3 regions of the Paenibacillus sp. GbtcB18 genome follow, and region 2 is predicted to be linked to each of the others. Evidence: riboswitches for the same ligand, from Rfam matches in the RefSeq annotation. Region 2 holds a riboswitch; each other region holds the start of a gene.
What was found. A riboswitch is a leader RNA that binds a small molecule or an ion and turns the genes downstream of it on or off. The one in region 2 is predicted to bind cyclic di-AMP.
Positions count from the first base shown of each region.

Region 1: linked by a shared signal. The riboswitch ahead of KVT34_RS09840 (TrkH family potassium uptake protein) and the one ahead of KVT34_RS02715 (CAP domain-containing protein) in region 2 are both predicted to bind cyclic di-AMP.
Region 3: linked by a shared signal. The riboswitch ahead of KVT34_RS26910 (C40 family peptidase) and the one ahead of KVT34_RS02715 (CAP domain-containing protein) in region 2 are both predicted to bind cyclic di-AMP.

Region 1 covers NZ_JAGXJX010000002.1:995,616-1,005,384, reverse strand. The annotation lists gene KVT34_RS09865 (globin-coupled sensor protein) at 1-881, opposite strand, end outside; gene KVT34_RS09860 (YqzM family protein) at 1,074-1,220, opposite strand; gene trxA (thioredoxin) at 1,480-1,794, shown strand; gene uvrC (excinuclease ABC subunit UvrC) at 1,958-3,979, shown strand; gene KVT34_RS09845 (CPBP family intramembrane glutamic endopeptidase) at 4,246-5,904, opposite strand; cyclic di-AMP (ydaO/yuaA leader) riboswitch at 6,084-6,233, shown strand; gene KVT34_RS09840 (TrkH family potassium uptake protein) at 6,293-7,636, shown strand; gene KVT34_RS09835 (potassium channel family protein) at 7,651-8,313, shown strand; gene KVT34_RS09830 (cation:proton antiporter) at 8,338-9,615, shown strand; gene KVT34_RS09825 (hypothetical protein) at 9,749-9,769, opposite strand, start outside.
Region 2 covers NZ_JAGXJX010000001.1:545,928-555,696, reverse strand. The annotation lists gene KVT34_RS02730 (ABC-F family ATP-binding cassette domain-containing protein) at 1-1,117, opposite strand, end outside; gene KVT34_RS02725 (ABC-F family ATP-binding cassette domain-containing protein) at 1,223-3,172, opposite strand; gene KVT34_RS02720 (M42 family metallopeptidase) at 3,280-4,368, opposite strand; cyclic di-AMP (ydaO/yuaA leader) riboswitch at 4,909-5,044, shown strand; gene KVT34_RS02715 (CAP domain-containing protein) at 5,051-5,869, shown strand; gene KVT34_RS02710 (Dabb family protein) at 6,374-6,664, opposite strand; gene KVT34_RS02705 (DUF6382 domain-containing protein) at 6,738-8,855, opposite strand; gene KVT34_RS02700 (A24 family peptidase) at 8,890-9,405, opposite strand; gene KVT34_RS02695 (hypothetical protein) at 9,420-9,769, opposite strand, start outside.
Region 3 covers NZ_JAGXJX010000013.1:80,305-90,073, reverse strand. The annotation lists gene KVT34_RS26935 (transglycosylase domain-containing protein) at 1-1,987, shown strand, start outside; gene KVT34_RS26930 (YwhD family protein) at 2,467-2,973, opposite strand; gene KVT34_RS26925 (M1 family metallopeptidase) at 3,092-5,119, shown strand; gene KVT34_RS26920 (hypothetical protein) at 5,129-5,950, shown strand; gene KVT34_RS26915 (SurA N-terminal domain-containing protein) at 6,155-6,745, shown strand; cyclic di-AMP (ydaO/yuaA leader) riboswitch at 6,924-7,068, shown strand; gene KVT34_RS26910 (C40 family peptidase) at 7,072-7,536, shown strand; gene KVT34_RS26905 (cryptochrome/photolyase family protein) at 7,687-9,078, shown strand; gene KVT34_RS26900 (DUF1540 domain-containing protein) at 9,120-9,341, shown strand; gene KVT34_RS26895 (SRPBCC domain-containing protein) at 9,554-9,769, opposite strand, start outside.

The DNA.
Region 1 (9,769 bases), on a different contig from region 2:
ACGGTGCCGAGAATCGTGCGGATCGCGGTCAGCTTGTCCTCAATCAGCTCCAGCGATTCCCGGGAACGGGAGGCGAGCTTGCGCACTTCGTTGGCGACGACTTCGAAGCCGCGTCCGGCATCGCCCGCGCGGGCCGCTTCGATGGCCGCATTGAGGCCGAGAAGGTGAGTCTGCTCCGACACTTCCTTCATGAGGGCGCCCATCGCGTGGATGTGGCCGACTTCTTCCTCCAGGTCTTTTAAATATTGATGCGACTTGTCCTGGGATTCCGCGGTTTGTACGGCCGTCTCGGCCACGATCTGACTGCTGCTGCTCAGCTCGACCATCATGGAGGCGAGGTCCTGAACGGCTTTGGAAATACCGGAGAGCATGATGGCCTGATCATCGGCCAACTGTTGTATTTTAGCTTTCTCGTCATGCTCGTACGCTTCCAGAACGAGCTGCGAGTCAAGATTGAACATTTTCGTCAGGGCATGGACCACTTCAAGCCAGGCTCCGTCCGGAAGGACACGCTTGAAATGACGGAGGGACAGATCGAGATACAGCATGTAGGTTCCGAGGTACCATTCCGTTGTCAGACCGATCCGGGAATGCACCCTGCCTACGACCAGCCGGTTCTGGATATACTGTTCGTTCAGTACGCCCGAAGTCATGGACAGGAAGTAAGCCGCTTGCGTCTGCTTCAAGCGCTCCAGCGTGCTGTGCCGCGAGATCAGGTCTCTGAGTTCGGGTTCGGCGGCGATTTGCTCGTAGAGCTGCTCCACCACCTCATCCACGATTTCTTTGAAAGCGGGTTCATTTGTTTTTAGCAGCTGCAGGTCATTCTCGGTTATACCGGTAAAACGGACCTGCTTCATCCGGTCATCAGACAATTGAATCAAAAAGGGCACCCCATTTTCTCTAGTTTCATCTGTTATTAGCAAGGGCGGAAATGGCCCTTTACCAGAATTCTCCGTTTTGAGACCAAAGTCCTGCTTGATTGCTGCCAAAAGGTATTTTTCTCCCGATAAACGCAGGAAAACAAGAAAAAAACCTGTCCGCATATGCAGCAGGTTTCTTTCAGGCGGTCCGGATTATCCGATCACCAGTTTAATAATGACCCCAATGATGAAAATGATCATCAAAACGGCGAAGAATCCGCCAAAACCGAGGGCAACATCCATAAAATCGTTGCGGGGCTCTTCATTCAAATGAAGTTCCGGATGTTTAGGATCGCTCATGCCTGTTCCTCCTCACTTGTCTGCCCGAAAATAAGCAGACGTAGGCTTATTGCCAGTATACCCATTTTTCGCGAAACTTGTAAAGATGCCCGGAGATTCAAAGCATGACAAAGTTGGCACAACCCGTAGACTGCCAGATTTTAGGGCTTGCCCTGTTCGGTTGAAAAACCGACACATTGTGGTATACTTTACATGTTGACAATATCCGGATCCGCTGAGGATTTCGATGAACTTTTAGATAAATGAGGAGGAAGAAATCATGGCGATCGTAAACGTAACAGACCAGTCCTTTAAAGGCGAAGTAGAAGGAGAAGGCACGGTTCTCGTTGATTTCTGGGCACCATGGTGCGGACCTTGCAAGATGATCGCACCGGTTCTGGAAGAATTGGCTAAAGAAGAAGAAAGCTTGAAAATCGCGAAAGTGAACGTGGATGACAATCCGGAATCCGCTTCCCGCTTCGGCGTTATGAGCATCCCGACCCTGATCGTATTCAAAAACGGTCAACCGGTCGACAAAGTCGTCGGTTTCCAATCGAAGGACGCGCTCAAGAACGTTCTTTCCCGTCACCAATAATTGCCTCGCGCAAACAAACGATGAGAAAAAGCTCTTTTTCTGCTATGCTGAAAAGGAGCTTTTTTTGTCATTTATCCGATAAAGACAGAACCATTTTGGATACAGGAAGCCTAAGGAGGGAGAGGCAGTGACGGAAGAACGGGGGGGAGAACCTCTCCACAGAATGACCCGCGAGGAGAGCGAGGACCATATTCGCAACAAGCTGGCCTTGCTGCCGGATAAGCCGGGCTGTTACCTGATGAAGAACGCGGAAGGCACGATTATTTACGTGGGAAAAGCCAAAGTGCTCAAAAACCGCGTGCGTTCTTATTTTACCGGAAGCCATGACGGGAAGACACAGCGGCTTGTGTCGGAAATCCGTGATTTTGAATATATCGTGACCTCAAGCAACATCGAGGCGCTTATCTTGGAATGCAATCTGATTAAACAGCACTACCCGCGCTATAATGTGCTGCTTAAAGACGACAAGTCGTTTCCTTATATCAAAATTACCCATGAAGAGCATCCGCGTCTGGAAGTGACGCGCAAGATCGTCAAAGACAAAGGGAAGTATTTCGGGCCTTATCCGAACGCTTTTGCCGCGCAGGAGACGAAAAAGCTGCTTGACCGGCTGTATCCGCTGCGGAAGTGCAAAACGATTCCGGACCGCGTCTGCCTGTATTATCATCTGGGCCAGTGCCTGGCTCCGTGCGAGCATGACATCACGCAGCAGCAGAATGACGAGATGGTGCAGGGGATTGTGCGCTTCCTCAACGGCGGTCACGAACAGGTCAAGCAGGAACTGACCTCGAAGATGCACGCCGCGGCAGAGGATTTGAACTTCGAGCGGGCGAAGGAGCTCCGCGATCTGATCGTGAACATCGACGCGGTGATGGAGAAGCAGAAGATTACGACCACGGATGTGGTGGACCGCGATATTTTCGGCTACGTAGCCGATAAAGGCTGGATGTGCGTGCAGATTCTGTACATGCGCCAGGGCAAGCTGATCGAACGTCATGTGACCATGTTCCCGTACTATGGAGACGAGTACGAGGACTTTATCACTTACGTGATGCAGGTATACAGCGAGAACCCGGCGCTGCCGAAGGAAATCTTCCTGCCCGGCCGCAGCCAGCAGGAAATGCCGGCGGGAAGCCTGAGCGCCGGTATGGAGGCAGCGGCGGGAGCGGCTGTCCCCCAGGCCGGAGAAGACGGCGGATCGCCGGAGAGTCTGCGGGAAGCCCCGGAGGAGGCGGCCGCGCCGTCGCAGCTCGCGGCGGAAGCCGAGGAGCACGCCGGTTCCGATTCGCGCGGCATGCCGACGACTGCGGAGCAGAAAGACGTGAAGGAAGCGCTGGAGAGCTGGCTGAAGGTGAAAGTGCATTTTCCGCAGCGCGGGCTCAAAAAGCAGATGGTCGACATGGCCAGGGACAACGCGCGCGTCGGCCTGGAGGAGAAGTTCCGCCTCATCGAGCGGGATGCGCAGCGTACGGTGCTGGCAGTGGAGAACCTAGGCAGTTGGCTCGGTACGGGGCCGGTCACGCGGATCGAGGCGTTCGACAACTCGAACATTCAGGGCTCCGACCCGGTGGCCGCGATGGTCGTCTTCACGGACGGCAAGCCGGACCGGAAGGAGTACCGCAAGTACAAGATCAAGACCGTGAAGGGACCGGATGACTACGAGTCCATGAGGGAAGTCATCCGCCGCCGTTACGAGCGGGTGCTGAAGGAGAATATGGCGCTGCCCGATCTGATCATCGTGGACGGCGGCAAAGGTCAGATGTCGGTCGCTATCGACGTGCTGGAGAACGAGCTGGGGCTGTTCGTTCCGGTGTGCGGCTTGTCCAAGGACGCGAAGCACAAAACCGCGATGCTGCTGGCCGGCGATCCCGCCGAAGTCGTCCCCATTCCGCGCGACAGCCAGGAATTTTACCTGCTGCAGCGGATCCAGGATGAAGTCCACCGCTTCGCGATTACGTTCCACCGGGAAAGGCGGGCGAAGTCGATGGTCGTTTCGCAGCTCGATGCGATTCCCGGTATCGGGGAGAAACGCCGGAAGCTGCTGCTGAAGCATTTCGGGTCCGTTAAAAAAATCAAAGAGGCCGCGGTTGAAGATTTTCGGCCTCTGGGAATCGGCGAGAAGCTCGCCGCACAAATATTGACCGCTCTGCGGGGAGAACAAGAACAAGAGGAACCGTCCATTTGAGACGGTTCCTCTTTTTTGTGCGTTTAATGCGGCCACAAGTCGCCGGTGATTGCACTTCCGCTGGCTTCCGGGACTTGCCGCAGCCAACCACCGGTTATGCCGTCCGCGCCGCGGGGCTCCATCAGGGTCTTAGCGGCGATGTGCCGCATGACCGTGTCCATCGTACTGCCGCCGTGTCCGGGCTGCTGCCATGTCCAAGAGTCCGGGGCGGCTTGCTGCCGGCAAGGGGGCCATTGGCCTCGCGTGCAGACAAAGCCGGTGACTTTCTAGACGGGCCGCCGGTTCTGCCTGCTTCCGCTCATAAACCTCAGTTTGTGAAGCCCGGATACCGCGAGGGCGACGGCGGCCGGCAGCGCCATATAGAGCAGGCCTAGCGCAGGCGTGCTGGCTGCCAGCCCTTCGCCCGTGAGAAGGGACAGGCCCATGAGGATGCTGTCCATAGCCGTATGGGCGAACAGGGCGGTCAGGAACCCGTACCGCAGGAAGGCGTAGCCGAAGACGAGGCCGAGCACCGTTACCTCGATCAGCCTGGTGTACACCGGGTAGATCGGATAGGCGGTGTGACCCGCCGCCCAGATGAGGCTGGGCAGAAGCACGGCCAGCCATTTGAACCGGAGCAGCCTGCTGAACAGGGCGATGCCGAGCAGCCGGAAGGTGGCCTCCTCGGAAATGCCGGCCGCCCAAGCCATCAGCGGAAGCAAAGCGGGCTGCAGCATGTTGCGGGGAGACGACATCGGATCGTTCACCGACCAGACACCGAAGCCTTTCTCCGCCACAAGGAACAGCACCTGCTGGAGGCCGAGCAGGAACAGGCAGAGCAGATAGCCCTGCACCATGCTGCGGGTTATGTGCGCGCCGAAGTCGGCGTCGCGCCAGCGGGGCATGACGGACTTTCCTTCACGTCTCCACAAGGCTTCGCCGGCCGTGAAAGAGAAGTAGACGGCTGCGGCCATCAGCAGCGTAACGAAGTTGATCAGCACGATCGAAAGGATCGCTTCCTGGCCGCTGCTCGTCGGCGTACTGCCGGCTTTATAGGCCGGATACATGTTGATGTTGTTCATGACGTAGATCACGACATATACCGCCGTTAGCAGAACGCCACGGGAAAAATCGACCGTCCTCCGTTTAAGGACGGTATAACCGAGGGCGATCAGGGCCATCAGGCCGTTGCCCCACAAGCTGATGCGGGTCCACATGGAGGCGGTATCCTCCTGATGCTTCAGCCAGGACGTGAAAGCGGCGGGGAGCCGGAACGATTGGGTGAATGAGGAAACGGAGGTTCCATCCAGCTTCACGCCGATCGTCAGCTTTGCGTCCCCGACAGGCTCTTTCTCCCGCTCGAACAGCAGCATGCCGGACATGGCGGCCGGAGGACTGATCCGCTTGAACTCCGCCTCTTCGTAGCCCTGCCGTACGATCGCTTCCCTGGCGGCCTTCTCCGCATCCGACGCGGACACGGCCGCCAGGGATTCGCCGCCGATGCGGGACCAGCCGATTACGGCTTTCGTGGTCATATGGATATCGATGACCCACTTCCGGACCGAAGGGGAAGCCTCGGCGACTTCTACCCGATAGTAATCGACGGGCACCCGGCTGGCGTAGCTCTTGTCATACAACGTTTGAAGCTTCTCTTTGGTCAGATAACCGCTGAGTTCCTTCTCCGATTGATAGCTGACGAATGTGCCGGGAGACCCTCCGACCGTAACGGCGCCGGAGCCGTTATCGGCATCGGCGCCCTGCCTTTGCCGCAGCCATGCGACCGCAGCCTCCGCGGCTTGTTCTTTCGTAATGGAGGCTGACGTTTCGTAAGGATCGGAACCGGCGGGAGCGGCCCCGGTATTATAGATGAAAACCACGGCTGCATATAGAAGGAATCCGGTCAAGGCGAGCAGCAGCAGCGGGTTATCCGGACCGTATTTTTTCATGGTCAGCTCCTTCTCCGATCGTTTTTTTAACCGTATCACAGTTTGCGTAAGGATGCCAATTCGTGACTCCCAGTTAGCTGCAGGAAGATTGTCTAGGTTTCCCCCCGTAAAATCCGGTTAAAAGGGCTTTGTGCTTGTTTAATAACAGATATATAATGCGGATGATTCATTTCTTCGCACAACTTCATACGCCGAATTTCCGTTGGAAAACGGGGGAACCATACTTTGGGGTGAATTTTACCGCTTGTGCCTGAATCGGGCAGGGTAAATAGGGTGGCCTGTACATCCGAATCCGTCAGCTAACCTCGTAGGCGACCAGCAGGAACCATAACCGAAAGGGCAGTGGGACTCCAGTGTCTTTTTTGTGCTTCATATAGGAGGAAATTATGTGTTAAAAAAGTCGAGATTTACGCCGCCGCAGATCCTTGTGCTCGGATTTGCCCTCATTATTTTCATCGGCTCGGGCTTATTGATGCTGCCGGTCTCGTCAACGGACGGGCTGCCGCTTCCGTTCATCGACGCTCTCTTCACGGCCACCTCGGCTACCTGTGTAACAGGTTTGGTCGTGGTAGACACCGGAACGCATTTTACGACGTTCGGACAAATGGTCATCATTTCGCTGATTCAAATCGGCGGCCTCGGATTCATGAGTATGGCGACGCTTTTTGCTTTCATCCTGCGCAAGAAGATATCGCTCCGCGAAAGGCTGCTGCTTCAGGAAGCCTTGAACCAGGGCAGTATGGAAGGGATTGTCCGTCTTTTCCGGAAGGTACTGATCTACTCGCTGACGATCGAGGGAATCGCGGCCGTCCTGTTTACCGCCCGCTGGTCGGTGGATCTCGGATTTCCGAAGGGGCTGTACTACGGCATCTGGCATGCCGTTTCCTTTTTCAACAATGCCGGGTTCGACTTGTTCGGTCCGATTACGGGCCCCTTCACCTCGCTGACCGCTTACGCCGGCGATTTTATTACCAATGTAGTGACGATGGCGCTCATCGTTCTGGGCGGAATCGGTTTTATCGTGATGTCCGATGTGATGGATTACCGGAAAACGAAGAAGCTGACCCTTCACTCCAAGGTGGTGCTGAGCGCCACAAGCATTCTGATCGTGACCGGGGCGCTTGTTATTTTTATCTTCGAGTATTCCAATTCGAAAACGCTGGGTTCGCTGGACTTCGGCGGCAAGATTCTCGCTTCGTTTTTTCAATCGGTCACACCGCGTACGGCGGGGGCGAATACGCTTGATCTCGCTTCTCTCCGCCAAGCGTCCCAATTTTTCATGATCATCCTGATGTTTATCGGGGCTTCTCCGGGATCGACCGGGGGCGGGATCAAGACGACTACGTTTACGATGCTCGTAGGGGCTATCGTCGCGATGGTGCGGGGAAAAGAAGATATCGTCTTCTTCCGCAACCGTCTCGGCAAGGAACGCATCCTGAAGGCGATCACTTTGACGATGTTTGCACTCTTTCTTGTTATTTTCGTTACCATGCTTCTGTCTACGACGGAAGATCACGAGTTTCTTATGATTTTGTATGAAGTGACCTCGGCATTCGGGACCGTAGGACTCACCCTGGGGCTGACCACGAAGCTTACCGTGTTCGGCAAGGTTATGATCGCCCTGACGATGTTCGCGGGACGTCTCGGGCCTTTGACACTTGCGTACGCGCTGCAGCCTAAAGCCGAGAAAGAACTGTACCGTTATCCCGAAGGAAAAATCACGATAGGTTAAGGAGAAACAAAACAATGGCTTTCATTCAATATGCAGTTATCGGACTCGGACGCTTCGGTTCCAGCTTGTCCCAAGAATTGACTCAGCTCGGGCACGAGGTGCTGGGCATCGACAGAGATGAAGAGAAAGTGGACGAGATGAGCGACAAGCTCACCCATACCGTGGTTGCGGACGCAACGGACGAAGAGGTTCTCCGCTCGCTCGGCGTCCGGAATTTCGATTGCGCAGTCGTGGCTATCGGAGATAATATCCAGGCGAGTATCATGGCGGCGATTCTGCTTAAGGAGCTTGGCGTTAAAACGGTCGTCGCGAAGGCGTTGACCGATCAGCACGCCAAGGTGCTTGAGAAAATCGGCGTGGACCGGATTATTTTTCCCGAGCGTGATATGGGCGTGCGCGTGGCTCACCAGCTCGTGTCGCCGAACCTTCTCGATTATATCGAATTGTCCAAAAACTACACGATCGCGGAACTCGTCGTTTCCCGGCGTATTTCCGGCCTTACTCTAAAGGAACTCGATCCGAGGGCCAAGTACGGCTGCAGCATCGTCGCCATCAACAAAACGGACGACGTGATTATCGCGCCTACCGCCGAAGATGTCCTGCACGAGAGAGACGTGATGGTCGTTATCGGCACGAAAGAGCAGATCGACACGTTTGAGAGCCGCGCGATCCGCTAAGAAGCCGGAAAGGGGCGTATGCGCATGGAGAATGCTTTGACACAGCTCATTGACTATGAGCTGTATTTATTTATCCTGATTGTGGTTCTGGGCATGCTGTTCGGTAAACTGGCGGGATGGCTGCCCCTGCCCGATGTGGCGCTTTTTCTGATCGCGGGGATGATTTTCGGACAAGCGTTTCACTGGATCGCCGAACCGAGCAGTTCTCTGACCAATCAGTTCATCCTGGTCATAGGCTCCACGCTCATTCTGTTTGACGGAGGGCGCAATATCCGGCTGAGCGGGCTGAAGCATGTCTGGATCTCCGTCACGCTGCTGAGCATACCGGGTGTCATCCTTACGTGCGGGGCGGTCGCCGCCGCTTCCCACTGGTTTCTCGGCTTGCCTTGGCTGCATGCGCTCCTGCTCGGGGCTATCATTTCTTCCACCGATCCGGCTACGCTCATTCCCGTGTTCAAGCAGGTGAGAATCCGGGCCAAGGTACGCGAGACGGTAGAGAGCGAATCGGCATTCAATGACGCCACGGGCTCCATTCTTACCTTCTCGCTGATTGCTATTCTTCTGGGAACGGAGCACGTATCCGTCGCTTCAGGCGCATGGCAGTTCGTGAAAACCGCGCTGGGCGGGCTGGCGGTCGGCGCGATAATCGGATATGCGGGAGCCTTCCTGACCGCACACGTGAAAATCGGCTTTCTGCGCGATTACGCGACGATTCTGATGCTGGCGGCGGCTCTCGGCTCTTATCTGGCGGGTGAAGATCTGGGGGTCAGCGGTTTTATGGCGACGTTCACGGCCGGGCTGATCTGGGGCAATTCCGACGTCTTCAAGCTGCATATGGAGGATAAAAAGCAGGAAATGACGCATTTCTCGGAAAATGTGACCGTTCTGATGCGGATGCTGATCTTTATCCTGCTCGGCAGCCAGGTTAATTTTCCGCTACTGCTCAAATATTTGTGGCCGAGTCTCGGCATCATTTTCGTGTTCATGTTCATCGCCCGTCCGCTGGTCGTGCTTGTCTGCACGCTGCCGGACCGCAAAGCGAAATGGACTTGGAGAGAGATTGTCTTCATGTTCTGGGTGAGGGAGACCGGCGTGATTCCTGCCGCGCTTTCCGGCATGGTGGCGGGGCTGGGCATCGCTCATGCGGATCTGATCGCTTCCGTTACGTTTATGGCGGTGTTGATCACGATCCTGTTCCAGGCGAGCACCACGGCCTTTGTGGCGCGTAAGCTGGGCCTTGAAGAGGACAGCGGCGGCGGAGGCGCGCATGGCGTACCGTCCGCGAAGCCGGGAACTCAATAATTAGAAGAAACTTTTCTTTAGGATGATAGAAAATGGAAACCGCCTATGCTTGCATAGGCGGTTTTTTGGCGAAGGCTCTGTTAGCCTTGAGTGTTGATTTTTGTCCAAAAGAAAAACTGCCCAATTCGGCGGTTCATTCTTCTTTGGCTTTTAA
Region 2 (9,769 bases):
CATCCGCTTCCGTTTCGCCCATCAAAATCTGGAACAGGGTCGTTTTCGCGTGTCCGTCCGGACCTACGAAAGCGATTTTGTCGCCTTTGTTCACGGTGATGGAAATATTGTCAAGAATTTTCTGGCCTTCAACGGTCTTGCTCACACCGTCAATCGCCAGAAGCTGCTTGCCCGCTTCCCGCTCCGGTTTGAAGTTGATGAACGGATATTTGCGGTTGGAAGGCTTAATGTCGTCCAGAGTAAGCTTCTCGAGCTGTTTCTTACGGGATGTCGCCTGCTTCGATTTGGAAGCGTTGGCGCTGAATCTCGCGATAAACGTTTCGAGTTCCTTGCGCTTCTCTTCGGTTTTCTTGTTTTGCTCTCTGGCAAGCTTCAAAGCCAGTTGGCTGGATTCGTACCAGAAGTCATAGTTGCCGACGTACATCTGAATTTTGCTGAAGTCGATGTCCGCGATATGCGTACAAACCTGGTTCAGGAAGTGACGGTCATGGGATACCACGATGACGGTGCCTTCGAATCTGGCCAGGAAGTTCTCCAGCCACTGGATCGATTCGAGATTCAAATGGTTGGTAGGCTCATCGAGCAGCAGAATATTTGGGCTGCCGAACAAAGCCTGTGCAAGAAGGACGCGGACTTTCTCGTTTCCGTCCAGATCTTTCATCTTCTGCTCGTGAAGCTCTTTCGGAATACCGAGACCGATCAAAAGCTCGGCCGCATCGGATTCCGCCTGCCAGCCGTCCAGCTCGGCGAATTCGCCTTCCAGCTCGCCCGCACGGATACCGTCTTCTTCGGAGAAATCCGATTTCGCGTAGAGAGCGTCTTTCTCTTCCATAATCTGAAAGAGGCGCGCATGACCCATCATGACCGTTTTCAGAACATCGGTTTCGTCGAATTCGTAGTGGTTCTGCTTCAGAACCGCCATACGTTCGCCCGGTGCGATATGAACGTCGCCTTTGTTGGGCTCGATTTCGCCGGACAAAATTTTCAGAAACGTGGATTTTCCCGCCCCGTTAGCGCCGATCAGGCCATAGCAGTTGCCGGGAGTAAATTTAATATTAACGTCTTCAAAAAGAGCGCGTTTGCCGTATCGAAGCGTTACATCCGTTACAGTAATCATGAGTGCGGTTAACCTGCCTTTTTGTATAATCGCGGCTTCTTCCAAGCCAATTCCCTCTAGTATAGCATAAAAAAGGACTCCCCGCTCGTAATTGCGGGAATGAGCTTACTTGCCGCGCTCGATTTCCTCCACGAGCTCCGAGAGAATCGTCCAGCGTTCCATCGCCTGCTCCAGCTCTTCACCGGCGGCAATCTCCTCCGCGTACAGCTCCTGTACCCGGCCGTAGTCGCTTCCGGCCTTCGCGATATCGCTCTTGATCCGCTCCAGCTTCTCTTCCAGAGCCGCGATGCGGTCCTCGATCGTATCCCATTCCTTTTGCTCGTTGAAGGAGAGTTTTTTCTTCTTCGCGCGTTCCCCGCCCGAAACCGCTCCGGCTGTTCCGGTGGATGGTGCGGATGGTGCGGAGTCCTGGACTCGGGCTTTTTCTTTGGCTTCGGGCTTAAGCTCGGAAGCTTCACGCTGTTGTTTGAGCTCCAGGTATTCGGAGTAGGTTCCGATATACGATTCGATTTCGCCCCCGCCCGTAAACGAAAACAGATGGTCGGCGGTCCGGTCCAGGAAATAACGGTCATGGGATACCGTGATGACGGCGCCGGGAAACTGCTCCAGATAGTCTTCCAGAATGGACAAGGTCTGAATATCCAGATCGTTCGTCGGCTCGTCTAGCAGCAGGACGTTCGGCTCTCCCATCAGTGTACGCAGCAGATAGAGCCGGCGCTTCTCGCCCCCGGAAAGTTTCCCGATCGGCGTCCACTGGAGATTCGGCGGGAACAGGAATCTTTCCAGCATCTGCGCCGCCGTGATGCTCTCTCCGTCCTTCGTCCGGATGACCTCGGCCGCCTCGCGGACATACTCGATGACACGCTGCTTGTCATCCATCTCTACACTTTCTTGCGTGTAGTAGGCCAGTTTGACGGTGCTCCCCCGCTCGATTTCGCCGCTGTCCGGGCTGAGACGTCCGGCCAGCATATTCAGCAGCGTCGATTTGCCGCTTCCGTTGCGGCCGATAATGCCGATCCGGTCGTCCGGCAGCACGATGTAGCTGAAATCACGGATGAGCTCACGGCCCTCGTAGCCTTTGCTCACCTGCTTCAGCTCGATGACTTTGCGGCCGAGGCGGCTGCCTGCCAGAGCCATATCGAGCTTGGCCGCAGGCCCGTCGACTTTGCGGTCGCGCAGCTCCTCCGCCCGTTCGACGCGAGCTTTCTGCTTCGTCGTGCGGGCTTTCGCGCCGCGGTGCAGCCAGGCGAGCTCTCTGCGAAGCAGATTGCGCCGCTTGTCTTCACTGGCTGCCTCACGCTCCATGCGCTCGGCCTTTTTCTCCAGAAACGTCGTGTAATTGCCTTCATAGCTGTATATGCTGCCGCGGTCGAGCTCCAGGATGCGGCTCGTCACACGCTCCAGGAAATAGCGGTCGTGCGTGACGAGCAGCAGAGCGCCTTTCCACTTGCTCAGAAACTGCTCCAGCCAGTCCACCGTCTCGTTGTCGATGTGGTTGGTAGGCTCGTCGAGAATAAGCAGATCGGCGGGCTGGATCAGTACCCGGGCCATAGCTACACGCTTACGCTGGCCGCCGGACAGCTCGCCTACGGGCTTGCCGAATTCCGTGATGCCCAGCTTGGTGAGGACTGTTTTGGCCGTTGTGCCGGCTTCCCACGCGTCCAGCTCGTCCATTCTCGCCTGCACCCGCATCAGCTTCTGCTGGGCAGCCTCGTCTTCGGGGCTGCTTTCAAGGGCCGCAAGCGCCTGCTCGTAGTCGCGGAGCACCTTCATAAGCGGCGTTTCTCCGTAGAAAACCTGCTCCAGAACCGTTGAACGTTCATCGAACTCCGGCTGTTGAGGCAAGTATTCCACTCGGAAATGATTGGAATGAACGATCGATCCGGAATCCGGCGTTTCCAAACCGGCCAAAATTCTCAGCAGGGATGACTTGCCGGTGCCGTTGACACCGATCAGGCCGATCCGCTGTTTTTCCGAGATCGTAAAGGAAATATCGTCGAAGAGAACTTTCTCTCCGTAAGTTTTTACTAGATGTTCGGCATGAATAATACTCATGAGTTCCTCCGTCCTTAAGTGCCGCGCCAAATGAACCCGGCTGCTCTCATGCCCGCCGTCGGGCGTACGGATGAGACCAGCCGGATGTATAATCGATTTCTTCGGGTTTAAACCGGGCTGACCGGATTTTCCGGCTGTCCGGGATCGCTCGCTGCCGCGGCCGGGTGCAGAATATATTGCAGCAGCAGAGAGGCCGTTCCCGCGATGGCGTCCACATGCGTGCGTTCCATGCCGTGCGAGGCATGAACGCCGGGACCGATCAACGCGGCACGGATGTTGCTGCCTCCGCGGAGCGCCGCGGAAGCGTCCGAGCCATACTGCGGGTACACATCCACCACGTGTCGGATCCCGGAGCGTTCCGCGAGGCGTATAAGCTGCGAGGTCATCGCGTAGTCGTAGGGACCGCTGGAGTCTTTTGCACAGATGGAGACGTCCTGCTCGGTGCAGGTCAGATCATCCCCCATGGCGCCCATATCGACGGCAAGAAGCTCGTCAATGTCAGCCGGGATGTAAGAAGCCCCGTGACCGACTTCCTCGTAAGTGGTCAAAATGATTTTAACGGTGCAGGCCGGTTCGATCAGCTCGTTCTTCAAAAGATCCAGAAGGGCGAACAGTGCGGCCACACTCGCTTTATCGTCGAGATGACGGGACTTGACATACCCGTTCTCCAGCATGCGGACACGCGGCTCGAAAGAGACGAAATCCCCGACCCGGATTCCCAGCTTCTGTACGTCTTCCTTGTTGAAAGCTAGCTCGTCCAGGCGAACTTCCATGTTCTCCTCGACGCGTTTATGGTCTCTCGCATCCGGAAAAACGTGAACCGAAGGCTTAGTGGTCAAAATAGTGCCTTCATAGCTGAGTCCCTGGCGGGTATGAACGCGGCAGTACTCGTTTTCGATGGCCGCCATCATAAAACCGCCTACCGACGTAAGGCGCAGACGCCCGTTGTCCTTGATGGACCGGACCATCGCCCCGAGCGTGTCCACATGAGCCGAGAGCCCGATCGTGTAATCGTTCCGTTTGCCCGGAATCGTAATGATGCCGCAGCCTTTATTTGTCAGTTCCAGCTTGTAGCCCAGCTTCTCGGCCTCTGCCTTCACTTTATCCATAATGTGGTGAGTATATCCGCTCGGGCTTGGCGTTTGCAAAAGCATGTCCAGCACTTCCAGCAGATACGTTCTGTTTACTTGCTCCATAAACTCAACCTCTCCTTTTCCTATCCCGGTACGAGTAGTGTCGCTCTGCAAACGAAACCGTTTAACGGTAAAGCTCTCCGCCTGACCGGCGGCCGGTGTCCGTTTCTGAGCGCTATGTAAAGACTTGCTTCCACTTAATACCCCAAAAATTCCTCTATCCATCAACCCTAATTGTCGCAGGCAGAGCCGCCGGGTTCTATCCTTCCGTATGGTTATGCCGGTGCAGGTAAAGTTAACCGGTGAAGTTCCGTTTGGAGACTCTCACTTATTTTACAATCTTGCAAGTTTCCGTAAAAACGATTGTGAATACCGGAAATTTACGCCAAATCGGCATGCCTGCAAAAGCAGTCTTACTGGTGATACTACACTGTTTCCCCGTTGTTTTCAAACGATAAACCCGTTTCGGGAAAAACAATCCGGCCGCGGTTGGAAAACTTTGTCCCGTGAAATCTAGCAAATCGCATGCTAGGATTAAAAGGCTTCTTCCGAGAGAGATGCAAAGCCGCGGGACATGCCCGCTCCTCTTCTCAGACAGAAAGCAAAAAAATAAGGCCGAAGCTTCTGTGGAAGCACGGGGGAACCCATATTTGGGGTGAAGCCATGATGTTCATGGCCGGGTGATTGCTCTTTGACCCGAATCCGTCAGCTAACCTCGCAGGCCGATAAAAGGAGAGATTTTAACTTGAAATCTATTAAAAAAGCAACTCTCGTTGGTGTTTTTGCCCTTACGTCCGTTTTCGGTGCAGGCGCCGCATCCGCGTCCGCCGAGCCATGCAACGTTTCCGGCGGAAACACGCTCGCGACCTTTTCGAACAAATACGGCATTGATCTTGCCTCTCTTCTTACATCCAATCCGCAGCTCAATAATCTGAATTTCATTTGGAAAGGCACGCAGATCGTCGTACCGGCCGCACCTCCCGCTGCGGAGAAACCGTCTGCCGAGGCGCCGTCTGCGCCAACCGCACCTGAAAAGAAACCGGAAGCCCAGAAACCTTCCGCACCACCGGTAAAACCGAGCACGCCCGCTCCGGAAACTCAGGCACCCGTAAGCACGCCGAAACCGACAACCAAGCCGTCCGCACCTGTCGCGACTCCGGCGCCGAAACCAACTGAAAAACCTGCTTCTTCCCAATCGGAATTCGCGGATCAGGTCGTAACGCTGGTGAACCAAGAACGTGCCAAAGCGGGTTTAAAACCGCTCGCTTCCGACAGCGCGCTTGCCGCGATGGCATTGGACAAAGCGAAGGATATGTATACAAATAACTATTTCGACCATAACTCTCCGACGTACGGATCTCCATTTGATATGATGAAATCTTATGGCATCTCTTATACGTATGCAGGCGAAAACATCGCCAAAGGACAGCGCACTCCGCAAGAAGTAATGAACTCGTGGATGAACAGCCAGGGTCACCGTGAAAACATTTTGAGCCCGAACTTTACGAAAATCGGAGTCGCTTACTATAACGGCGAATGGGTTCAAGAGTTTATCGCGAACTAATCCGATTTTGCAACAAGTGCACGCATGCGGATGTAAGACTAAATACTGTTTAAGGATATAATACTGTTATCGAATCTAATGCAGCTATGAAAAGCGGCCCGTTCCTGAACTGGAACCGGTCGTTTTTTTTACGGAAAAACTGGCGGCTAAGAGCTGATGCCCGGGCAGCAGAAATCATAATACAGAAGACCTGGGGGAAACTAAGCTGGACGAGTTATTTAAGTAAGGCATGGGTTAATCCTTCGGCAACATTAAGATAAGGGGATTCAGAAGGAGAGCTTTATGCGGCCGCGTTATTTCAGATGGAGTTACAGTGGCACTGCGCTATTCGGAGAGAGGATTACTGCGTTGAATAACATCGGAACATAGGAATCCGCTCACCTGGAAATGATGGCAACTCTGACTTTCACATCGAGTGTTTTGCCGCCGGCTTCGCCATAAAAAGAACCTGCCGCGAATACAGGCAAGTTCTTACGGGCGTTACTCGATTTTTTTCGTAAAAAATTAGCTTTCAAAGTCTACGCAAGGAGCGACGCCGTCTTTGGCTTCGCCCATATAAGCAAGCACATCCTGGTGGACGGGGTGCACATTATAAGCTTTGAGATCTTCAAGCGAGTTAAACTTTGTGATCAAAACCAGGTCGTAAGAACGTTCGGAATGGATCACATCCGCGCCCACTTCGATATGCAGCAGTTCGGAAATTTTGCCTTCCATGTTCTGCAGCTTGGTTCTTGCTTGTTCGACGGACTCCGGGCTGCGGTCTTTAAGCTTGAAAAACACGACATGTGTAATCATTGTACATTCTCCTCTTTCCCGTTTCTTCAACAACCCGTCCATTATACCATTATCGTTCCACGACAGGAACTGGTTAGCCGAATCGGAAGTTAAATTCGGTATGAATGATCCGCACCACATCCCCGTCTTTCAAAGCGACCATTTGATATGGAACGAGCATTCCGTGGTTCAGAAACGTACCGTTTCGCGAACCGAGATCTTTGACCGCATAACCTTCCGGCGTCCGTAAAAATTGCGCGTGAATCCGCGAGATTCCGAGTACATCTTCGATATAGTCGGCATCTCCTCCTCCTCGCCCGATTATAAAAGAATCCGCGTCGAGCAGGATCGTCTCCTTCCGCCCTTCCCGCATTACTTCAAGCACGGGATGGCGGAACTTCGTATGCGGCGGGGCTGACGCGGCACCGAGGAAGACGGTTTCATCTGCGTTATTCACCGCAGATAGCGGCGGAGCCAGGAGCGTCGTACGTTCGCCCAGTCCGGCGTAGTACTGCTCAAGCGATACCGGCTCCTGTGCCGCTGCAGGCGGATTCGGGCTGCTGCCGGAGGAGGCCGCTTCTTCCAACTGGCTGTTACGCCGGCCCGGAAGGCCGATTGCCAGCAGTACGTAAGCGGCATCCAGCACCAGCAGCGTCGCTCCGCTGCTGATGTACAGCAGCGGGGGTTCGGGCGCGCTGAAATAAGCGTTCCAGATCATCCCGATGATCAGGAATGCGCCTCCCAGCGCGAGGATTTTGACGCGGGACCCGCGAAGCGGTCCTGCGGAGGCGGCCGCTCCGGCGGGCGCGGCTTTCCGCTGCGGCGGCTGCGGCATTGCGTGCAGCGCTATGTGCGGCTGCGACGCTCCGTGCGACGCGCTGTGCGGCTGCGGCATTGCGCGCGGCTCGTCGTGGAGCTGCGGCGGTTGCCCGGCCGCCTGCCCGCCGGAGCCGGTCTGCCGCCAGCTGAACGGCACAGCCGCGGCAGACTGCGGCACGGTTTGCGCAGCAGCGCTTGAAGCGGCCGCTGCAGGTGAGACGATGCGCGGAGCTGCCGTACGGTGAACAGGCACTTCAATGCCAGCGGGAGTTATTTCAGCGCTCGCGGAAAAGCGGGTTACGGCCGCAGAAGCGTCTGCGGATGAACCTTTTGCTAAGGTTGCCGGAGTCGGATCGAGGCCCGCAGCGGAAGCGGCATTGTCCCGCGACACCGGATGCGTATAGCTCGAAACGGCTGAAGCAGAAGCCGTATAGTTCGCTTCAACAGGCACAGGATAATCGGAACCGTCCGCAGCAATTAGCTGACGTTTTCGGATAAACCTTTCTGCAGCTCCTCGCGGCTTGGTATCTGTTCGGCTTTCGTCCACAAGCCTATGAGGCGGTCCAGTCCCGCCTTGGGGCACATATGCGCTCTCTCTTCGCAAAAGTCCGTCACCGACATCATTACTTTCTCTCTGAAAATGCAGCGCGTCCGTTTCATGAATATCTTGCCCCGGCTTCTTCAAAACGGAAAACGCATAACCGCTCCGCTCACTGAACTCTGCAGAACCAGACATTTCTGAGTTCGGAACGTTTGAAGCTCGAACAATCGTGTCCGACTCCTTGCCTCCTTTCCCGATGTCTTCCTCAATTCTTAGCCTATTCTCGCTTATTTCCACATAAATTTGCCTTTTGAATTCTCGAACGGAGAAGTTTTCACGCTCGCAGTACTTGGCAAGTCTCTCGAGACTTCCACGCTCTTCCGCTCGGAGCCGGCTGCCCAAATCTCGAACAAGCGCGCTCCACATGACGGATGCAGATGCAGCCGGAATTTCCTTTATAGGGAGGCACAGCAGCGAGACGTCTGCCCAGCCCCTTTCGATATATATGTAATTTTTATCCACTACAAACTGAGCCTCATTCAGCATAAAATTGCCGCTATCGCTTACACAAGCCGCCGCTTCGTACAGCAGTTGAAGACATCCGGCGGGATCTGGACTGCGCTCTTTAAGGATTGCTGCCAGAGACCGTCTGGAGGCGAGGTTATAGAGCAGCCTGATACGACTATCGATCTCTTCCACCTTCAAAGACAGTACCCGCGGAATAGCGTGTTCTTCAAGCATCTTTAGCTGCAAGGGCGCCAGGCGTTCAATGTTCAGCTCTTCTTCCAAGCCCACTTCCAGCCACCTGCCTTGCGACAACCGTATGCTTGCCTGCAATCCGAATATTTCCATAGCTTCATCCTTTCGCATCTCTGGCGGGATTCTGTCAAAAAGCAAGGCTTCCGTACCAGTAAGCAGCCAGAACCCCCGGCAGTACCGCATACATAAAGGGAAAACGCAGTTGATCACGTTGTCTCAAGCTTTTCCAAAACGACAAATCTTTCAGAAACAAACATAGGGCCAATCCCCCGAATAAGCGCCCGAGCCTTTTTGCTCCTTCTTTTCTCGCAAGCAGCAAGCACAAACCGATCGCTCCCGCGAACAATAAAGAATAAAGCGCGCACGTAAAAACATAGACCCCGCCCGTTAAAGCTCCAATCGCCCCGAACAGCTTAACGTCCCCCGCACCGAGCGCTCCTGCCGCATACAAAATAAAAAGCGCAATAAAACCGGTCACAAATCCCGCAACAGAGAAAACAAGTCCGCTCCAGCCATTTGTAAGAAGATGGTACATCATTCCGATACCGACGCCTGCGGCAGTCAAGACGTTCGGAATAATCGATCTTCGTACATCGGTTACAAACGCAACCAGAATGAGAAGAGAAAGCAGCAGCTCCTCCATAGTGATGTCTCCTTTTACGCGCCCAGCCAGACCCGCTCCAGCGCTTTCTTTTTCAAAACAAGCGTACGGTTGAAGAAAGGAACGGCAAGGGGGAAATCATAGGTAACTTCGAATCCCAGATAAGCCCGTTCCCGGTTAGTTATACTGGGTAATGTCACCCCGGTGATGCGGAATCGGTCCTTCTTTAGAATCCGTTTGTCCGCAAAACTGTACACAACCGGCTTCATGGCATCACGCAGTGCCGAACTGGCCGCTTCCTTTGCCCCATCCACACCGCTTTCGCCCGCTTGGCGAACCCATGACAGAAGTCCGACTACCGGATCCGAGAGGTAGGCTTCAACAGAATCGATAAATTCTCCCGCTT
Region 3 (9,769 bases), on a different contig from region 2:
AAAACGGGGATTCACTTTCTCCTTTACGACGTTCCTGGTCCTGTGCGTACTGGGAGGGGTGTTCCTTCTCTATCTGCGCTCACAGGCGCTTCCGGTCACGAAGGTGCTCCAGACGTCCCAAATTTTTGACGTTAACGGAGCTTTAATCGATACGCTGGATTCCGGCCAGAACCGCAAGATCGTGCCGATCAGCGACATTTCCGTGTATGTGGTTAAAGCGACGCTCGCGATAGAAGATCAGAACTTCTACAGTCATCCGGGCTTTGATGTCAAAAGCATTGCGCGCGCAGCCATCGTCAATCTGAAAAGCATGTCCAAGGTGCAGGGGGCCGGGACGATTACCCAGCAGTTGGCACGGAACTTGTATCTGAATCATGACCGCACCTGGACGCGCAAGATCAAAGAAACGGTATATGCCGTGCAGATGGAAATGCAGCTGACCAAGGATCAGATTCTGGAAAGCTATCTGAATCAGATTTACTACGGCCATTCCACGTATGGAATCGAGGCGGCTTCCCAACTGTTCTTCGGCAAACATGCCAAGGACTTGTCCCTGGCCCAGAGCGCGATGCTCGTAGGCGTTCCGAAAGGGCCGAAATTTTATTCGCCCTACTATAACATGGAGAATGCGATGGACCGGAAAAACGTCGTGCTCCAGACGATGGCGAAGGAAGGCTTCATTACCCAGCAGGAAGCGGACGCGGCCAAACAGGAGAAGCTGACCGTTCAGCCACTGGTGGAGAAGAAACCTTCCCAGGCCCCTTACTTCCGCGACTATATCAAAACGCTGGCCGTGCAGAAGCTCGGCATCACGGAAGATCAGTTCGAGCAGGGCGGCCTGAACATTTACACGACGCTGGATCTGAAAGCGCAGAAAATCGCGGAAGAGCAGATGGCCAAGCAGCTGCCCAAAGAAAGCGAGATTCAGGGCGCTCTGATCTCGCTCGATCCGCGGACCGGCTACGTTAAAGCGATGGTAGGCGGCAAGGATTACGGAGCGAATCAGTTTAACCGCGTGTTTGCGACGACCCGCCAGCCGGGCTCCTCCTTCAAGCCGTTCGTCTATCTGACGGCTCTGCAGAACGGCTTTACGCCGCTCAGCACGGTCCGGAGCGAACCGACCGTCTTTAAATACGACGAGGGCCGGCAGTCGTACACGCCCCGCAACTACAATGACCAGTACGAAAATGCGGACATCGACATGCGCCGGGCGATCGCGAAGTCGGACAATATTTTCGCGGTCGATACGATTCTGAAGGTCGGTCCCCAGAAGGTTATCGACAACGCCCGGAAATTCGGCATTACGAGCAATCTAAAGCCGCTTCCCTCCCTCGCGCTGGGCACCTATCCGGTCAGTCCGTACGAGATGGTGGCCGCTTTCTCGGCCCTGGCCAACCAGGGAGTCCGAGTCGAGCCGACGGCCATTATCAAGATCGAAGATATGGCCGGCAGCGTCCTCTATCAGGCTGCGCCGAAAAGCGAACGCGTCGCCGACGCCGCGCCCGCTTACGTGCTCACCCATATGATGGAGAGCGTATTCGAGGATGGCGGTACCGGCAGCCGGGTGGCCGCCACGATCAAGCGGCCCGTCGCGGGCAAGACGGGCACGACCGACACCGACGCGTGGATGGTCGGCTACACGCCCGAGCTGGCCACCGCCGTCTGGGTCGGCTACGACAAAGGGCGTGCCATCAACACGGCGGAATCGCATCTCGCTTCGCCGATCTTCGCCGGCTACACCGAAGCCGTCCTGGAGGCGATTCCGCCTAAGCTCTTCCCGGTGCCGGAGGGAGTCACGACCGTCTACATTGATCCGAAGAGCGGCAAGCTCGCCAATGAAGACTGTACGACCGGCGCGCGCAACGAGGCGTTCCTTTCCGGCACGGAGCCGAAGGAATACTGCACGAACCGGGCCGCCAAAGGCAAAGGGTTCGGCAGCGGAGCGCGCTCCTGGTGGGAAGATATGAAGCGCTGGTGGAACGAATAGCAGGAGCGGAAGCTCAGCGGCCGTGAGCCGGGCTGGAACACGCGCCCGGGAACTCGCTCGCGGACGCTCAGACAGCTCCCTGCGAGGGCCAGGCTGACCTGCGTATTTTCCGGTGATGCCGGCCCTTTCCCGGTAAAAATGACAAAAAGGCAGATGCGAGCCTTCGCTCGCATCTGCCTTTTTTGTTTTCCGGCCGGATTGGATTAAACCCGGCCGGTCAGGATTTGATTTGTGTTCAGCTTCTTTCGAGGCTTGAAGCACCTTCTTTTATTGAAGCTTTTCCAAGCAACGAAAGCCCTTTTACAGGAAATAAACGGCCGGCCAGTCATTTATATCCAACGCAAAAAGGCAGAACTAAGCGTCCTTAGTCTGCCTTTTTGCTGTCCTAGTATATGAGTGTAACATACACTAGTGTTAGTATACCCGCTTCCCCTGGGTCTCACAATCCATGACACAATTTGTACACATTTAACGAGAGGCTAAGCAAGCGCCTGTTTAAGCTCCTCGGAAGAGTGGTTCCACCATTCCTCGTTATGTTCGATCAAAGCCTTGCGCAGCGCGGATTTCTCCGTTTCATCCAGGCCTTCCACCATGATCTTGCGCTTCATTGCGGCGTCCATCCGGTTCACGTGATCGGCCAGGATTTTCCAACCTTTGCGCGCTTCCGTATCGATCAGCATCTCGCAAGCCGTCACTCCGCCGTAGGAAGTTCCTTCCGGTGAGCGGTCCACGGCCACCCATACGATCCAGCAGCGGCGTCCGTTCGGGACGTCTTCTTTGTTCATCGAGAATTTAATCCGCTTCTCCACCTGGCTCTTCGCGTGCAGCGCGCCCATGTCGAGATAAGCTTCGTCTCCGTCGAGAATAAGGCTGGATACGTTGCTCAGATCAATCGAACCCGCTCCGAATCCTTTGTGATTCACCTTCGTGCTGACGATATTCAGCGCCGCCGGTTTTTTCTTCGGTTCTTCTTTATGGGAATCCATGAAAGGCACCTACGCTTTCCTAGAAAAATAATTCTGCTCTTCTTCATTTATTTTAGCTAATAATCCCCGGAATGCAAACATATACATGCTGTAGATGCTTGTCAACGGGGTGAAAATCATGAAAGTAAAGATGGCCAACCGAAAAAAAGCCTGGCTCGTATCCGCAGCCGCCGCGTTCCTGGGCGCAGCCTTCCTCGCCAACTCGCTCCTTTCTTCCCCTGAAGAAAGGACGGGCCAGACAAGCCGGGCCGTTCTGTCCGGAACCGTTCAGAATCCAGTCCCCCCGGTGAATGCGGAACCTTCTTCTTCAATCGGTCAGCCGCCGGCGACAGGAGAAGGTGTACACCAGCCTCTCAGCAAGCGCATCGTCGAATATCACATCAATGTGGAATACAACCCGGAAAACCAGAAGCTCCTCGGCCAACAGACCGTCACCTGGAAAAACCCGGGCAGTCAGCCTGTACAGGAACTGTACATGCATCTTTATCCGAATGCCTTCGCATCGGAAAAGACGACTTTTATGAAGGAATCCGGCGGCAAGCTGCGGAGAGACGAAGCCAAAAAGGGCAGCTTCGGAGATATGGAACTGCGCAGCATCAAAACCGAGGACGAAACCGACCTCAGCTCCGCGATGCAGTTCGTCCAGCCCGATGACGGAAACCCCGATGACCGGACGCTGATCAAGATTACGCTTCCGAAGCCTGTCGCCGCAGGGGCTGCCATTACGCTGCATACGGATTTTACGGTCAAGCTTCCGCAAGTGTTCGCCCGCATGGGCATAACGAAAGATTTCGTTATGGCGGGCCAATGGTTTCCCAAGCTTGCCGTGTACGAGCCTGCCGGCACCCGGGGACGGACCGCGGAAGGATGGAACCTGCACCAGTACCACGGCAATTCGGAGTTTTACGCGGACTTTGGCATTTTCGATGTCCGTGTGAAAGTCCCAGCGGATTACATCGTGGCCGCCACCGGTTTTCCGACCAAAAATCCGGTCGTCGAAGCCGGCAAGAAAACCTATCAGTTTTATGCGGATGACGTGCACGATTTCGCTTGGTCCGCTTCGCCTAACTTTAAGGTGTTTGAAGAGCCCTATGCCGCTCCCAATTTGCCGGGGGTCAAGATCAAGCTGTACCTCGATCCCAAGCATGAACCGTACAAGTCCCGCTATATGATCGCCGCCAAAAAAGCGCTGAGCCGGTACTCCCAATGGTATGGTACATATCCGTACTCGACCTTATCCATTGTCGTGCCGCCGGAAGAGGCTAACGGGGCGGGGGGCATGGAATATCCCACGCTCGTTACCGCTTGGGGAGCCTCCAAGGGGACGCCCGATCTGGACCTCGAACGGGTGGTCGTCCATGAGATTGGCCACCAGTTCTGGTACGGACTCGTTGCCACCAACGAGTTCGAGGAAGCCTGGCTGGACGAAGGATTCACTTCCTACACCGAAGATAAGCTGATGGAGCTGGAATACGGGTCGAAACCCAACTTTCCGGTCGAAGCGAGCTATATCACCTCACCGGCCGCACTGCAGAAAAATGCGTGGAGTTACCGCAGCCACGGCGAGTACGCCGACAACGTGTATACCCGCGCCAAGCTGGTTCTCAAGGAAATCGAGCACCGGGTCGGGCTGAACACGATGGACCGCATTATGAAAACATACTTCCAGCGATGGAAATTCAAGCACCCGGGAACCCGCGATTTCCAAGCGGTCGTGGAGGAAATCACCAAAACGAAATGGACGGAGTTTTTCGACCAATATATATACGGCAGCATGATGACCGACTATGCGGTCGATAACATCCGTATCCGCCAGACGAACGAGTCGGGACAGACGTTGTACGAAAGCAGCGTGCTGGTCCGCAAGTTCGGCGGCACTGTACCTGCCGTCCCGCTCCGGTTCCATTTTGCCGACGGTTCGACGACCGAGAAGGTCTGGGACGGACAGGGCGAGCAGATCGAGTACAAGCTGACCCATAAATCGCCGGTGGATTGGGTTTCCCTGGATCCCAACTACACCATGAAGCTCGAAAACCGGCATATCAACAACTATATGAAAACCGAAGTCGACACCACGTGGAGAATCCGCTGGACCCTCGGCGTCGTCAAACTGCTGGAAACGCTGTTCGATACTGTAGCCTGGTGAGGTGATGAGATGCTCCGCTATCTACGACAAGGCTTGACGGCCGCCCTCAAGCAGCCGTTCGCCGTTTGCGTGCTGTATGTGTATCAGTTTGCCTGGGGGATTCTGCTTTATAAATGGGTCCAATCCATTATCGTCCCTCTGCTCCACCGTTATCCCGGCAGCGATCAACCCCAGAGCGCCGTTCATTTGTTCTTGGCGGAAAGCCAGTTCCGGCTTGTAAAAACGGATCTCATCCAGCCGTATCTCGAATGGCTTCTCATCCTGCTGGCCGTCCGGATGCTGATCAGTCCCATGCTGAACGCCGGCGTGCTGTACTCGCTGGAACACCGGCAGATGAATGCGGGCTACCGGTTTATGAAAGGAATCCGCGAGCTGCTGCTGCCCTTCTTCCTCTATTATCTCCTGCAAACGGTCCTGATGCTTGCGCCGCTCTACTGGCTGGCCCCCAAAGCGCTTGCTTTGTTCAACAAAGCCTACGGATTCGAGCCGCTTCTTCTGTCCGTGCTTCCCTGGGCGGCACTCTATTCCGTGTACGCCCTGCTTATTCAGCTCCTCTTCCTGTTCCTGCAGTTCGGCCGGGCCTCCGAGGATCGGCGGGGATTTCTCGCGGTGCTTCCGGTCGTGTTCCGCCAAGGCTTGCGGATCACGGGCAATGCCCTCCTGCTCGTCCTGCTCGGCTTCCTTCTTGCCGTCGCGGCGACTTATGCCTCCTATATATGGGCAGGCCTGACGGCGCTCATCATCCACCAGATCTACCCTTTGGTCCGCACCTTTGTCAAAATGTGGTCCATCGCCGCCCAGCGTGAAATCTGGGAAAGCTATCGCATCTAGAAAGGCCTCTTTCTCTGCCCGTAAGCCGGGTGGAAAGACAGACGGGTCCCATCCATCGTCTCCCTTCTTAACCGTCCTCTTCCCGGATTGTTCCGGCGCGATATCCGTCTCCCCCTGCCGTTCAACGGCCAGGGGGTTTTTAGTTTCCATTTGCGTTTTTTTCAGCTATCATGGAAAGATAGAAGATAAAAGGAGGCATTACCGATGATATCCCCACGGACAAGCACCGTCGTGGCGGCAGTAATTGGCCTTTGCGTCGCCGCCGGGTCGTTCTTTTACGGACAGTCCGACGTTAAAGCCAAAGAGGTTGTGGCGATCGGTCACGACGTCCGCATCTCCAACCAAGCATTCGACAAAATGAAAGCCGAAGTCGATTTGGCCTTTCAGATGCAGGGCGCTCAAAACAATTTGACCAACGATCAGCTTCTCGATCTGATGCTTAAGGACGAGCTCTTCGTCCGTTACGGCCAGAAGCGCGGAGTCAAAGTCAAGGAAGCCGAAGTGAAGCAGGCTATCGACCAGCAGCGCAAAGCGCTGGAAGCGGCCGGTCCCGAAGCGGCTCAGTTGAAGGAGATGCTTTACAAAAGCGCCGGCTTGACCGAGGCAACCTACTGGACCGATCCCAAAACCGTCAACCAGTACGCCAAATATCTCCTCCAGCAAAAGACGATCGAATACCTCGTCAAAAAAGGCGAACTGAAAACGCAGGAAGATCTCAACGCCCTGCAGGAAAAATTGCTCGCCGAAACGAAGCCCGGGCTGCGCGTGAAGTTTCCGGACCAGCCGAAGACTTAGATCGGCTCTAAGCTGAAAGACATGGAAAACCCGCCCTTTTTATACAAGAAGGCGGGTTTTTTGATCTACTTTTTCCCCTGAAATCCGACTAAATAACTGCTTTTGAAACTTTTTTGTAACTATTTTTAGTTTTTTGGAAGGAATTTCTGGACCTATGGCGAATACTTAGTGTCGGAACAGAAAAAGATTGCCGAATTTCTTCTTAGACAAAAGGAAGAGAACGGGGGATCCACTCTGGGTGAATTGATCTTGCAACACAGGGATCATAGGGGACCTTCTACCGAACCCTCCAGCTAACCTCGTAGGCACAGGAAGGAGCAACACAGTTGAAGAAAGTCTTGTTGTTTGTTTTGAGCTTGACCCTGTTTTTGAGTGTGGAAATCGGCAGCGCTTCCGCGAAGTCGACGCTCAGCTCCACGATTGACGGATTGGTAGGGACGCCTTACAAGTATTCGGGCACATCGACCAGCGGTTTTGATTGCTCGGGCTTCACGTCCTACGTATTCGACCGGTTCGGCATTGATCTGGCACGCACTTCAAAAGCACAGAACGGCCAAGGATCCTCGGTTGCGAAAAGCGATCTGAGACCGGGTGACCTTGTATTTTTTAACACCGACGGAAAAGGCATCTCCCATGTAGGTATTTACATCGGGAACAACAAGTTCGCCCACTCCGCCACGAACAAAGGTGTTACAAAGAGTGACTTGAGCGAATCTTACTATGCGAAACGATACGTTTCTGCACGCCGCGTTATCGGCGATGACCTTTTTAACAAGATCACTGCAGACTAGTAAGACGCACTCGTAATGGAACGCAGCATATACCCGAAAGGGAGCCCCGTAATCCAGGTTGCCGCCTGGCTTGCCGGGCTTCTTTTCATTTGCGCCGGATTTCCTGTTATTATTGAAGTTAGACGAAAAGGCAAGGAGCGTCCCTTCATTATGATCCTTTTTATCCATCGCAAAGATCTGCGGATTGACGACCTGATTGCGTTTGATTACATTCACAGCTTGGGGCGTCCAAGCCTGCATGTCCTGATTCTGGACCCTTTCCTGCTGCGCGAAGGCCGGGACAGGGAACACAGCGGAATCAACTTCCTCCGTCACGTTTCCAGGCTCATTCGCGAATACCGGAAAGCGGGCGCTCATCTGGAAGTGCTTGCCGGCGAGCCTCATGTCGTGGTCGACGGGCTACTCGCGGAGCTTCCCATCGAAGAAATCGTGGTGCATGGCGACATTACGCCCTATGCATTAGTACGCGACCGCAAACTGAAGGTTTCAGCTTCCGCGCGCGGCGTCCCGGTTACTACGCTGATCGACCACACTCTCGCCGATTTCGGGGATTTCCAGCATTTCGCGGAGCGCCGTACCCCTTACCAGGTATTTACCCCTTTTTATAAAAAATGGAACGCTTACATGCACCTTTTTTTCCGGCCGTCGTCGGCCGTCACCGTGCGCGATTTGCAGACACGGCCGCTACCGGACCGCGAAGCCTGGTCCGCCCGGTTCCCGCTTCCGTTGGACCCGGAAGCGGCAGGTACGGCGCCTGATCCCGCTCAGACTCTGAGCGATTTTCTCGAAGGAGGTCTCCGCGCTTATGAAGCGCAAAGAGACCGGTACGCCTTCGAGACGACCAGCGGGATCAGCCGCCATCTGAACACCGGCGCGCTCTCCGTGCGCCGGGCGTATGAAGCCGCTCTCGGCAGCGAGCGGCACGAAGCCTGGACGCGCCAGCTGGCGTGGCGCGACTTCTACCTGTACCAGGCCGTCTATAACCCGGACTTCTTCGTCTACGAGAAGAAATTCGATTTCTCCGGCCTGGAGGACACGCTCTTCGAGCGGTGGTGCCGGGGGCAGACCGGCATTCCGGTCGTGGATGCGGCCATGGCGGAGCTGAACGCCACGGGGCACATGCCGAACCGGCTGCGGATGGTGACGGCCATGTTCTTGACCAAGAACCTGCGGTGCCCCTTCACGCTGGGCGAACGGTATTTCCGGCGCAAGCTCGCCGATTACGACAACGTGCTCAACCGGGGCGGCTGGCTGTGGAGCGCTTCGCTCGGCTTCGACGCGTCCCCGTACTTCCGAGTCATGAACCCCGTCACCCAGTCGGAGACGCATGATCCGACGGGTATGTACATCCGGCGGTGGCTTCCCCATCTCGCTCATCTGAGCGATAAGGAGATTCATAAACCGCAGGCTGACGCGATTGTCGATCTGAAAAGCTCACGCGCCGCAGCGATCGAGATTTACAAGCACATGCTGGCGGAGGCTAAACCTGACGCCGGTGCAGGTTCGGTCGGACTTTTCCCGGACGGCTCTCCCCCTGTTTAAAGCTTCGTTCTTCGGGTAAATAGAAGTACGAGGTGATAAACATGGAAAATCCAATGGTGAAATGCAGCATTGCCAACTGCGAATACTGGGAGCAGGGCAACAACTGCAGCGCGGAAGTTATTATGATCGAAGTAAACGCTCATTCGAACAAGCCGCAACCGCAGGAGCGGGACGGTCTGCCTTACGATTCCGGACATCAGGATTCCGCCGAGGGCATCACCGACACCTGCTGTCAAACTTTCGAGGAACGTCATCATCACTAAACAATCAAACTTTTCATTAGAAAATGAAAATGCCGACAGCAGAGGAGCCGTAGAGCTCCCCTGTTGTCGGCTTACAAAATAATCCGCCGCTGGGATCAGCGGCGGATTAAAGACCGGACAGGCTTCATACTGTCCGGCTTTTTCGTGTCGAAACCGAAACGTTCCGCTTACCGCCGCAGCCATATTTCGTAGGGACTCCGCCCTTTTACCCCTTACCAGCCGAGATCCAGCTTCTTTCCGGTTTCCACGAACGTTTTGATGGCGCTCAGCAGCATCCACCAGGCGGGGTCCGCCTTTTCGTAGGAAGGATGATTTTCGACCCACTGATCGTTGATCAGAGTCAGCTTGGTGCAGCCAGCGAACGGCTCCAGCTTAATGGTTACCCGCGTTGTAATCTCCGCATGATTCGGATAGTAGGAAGGACCCGG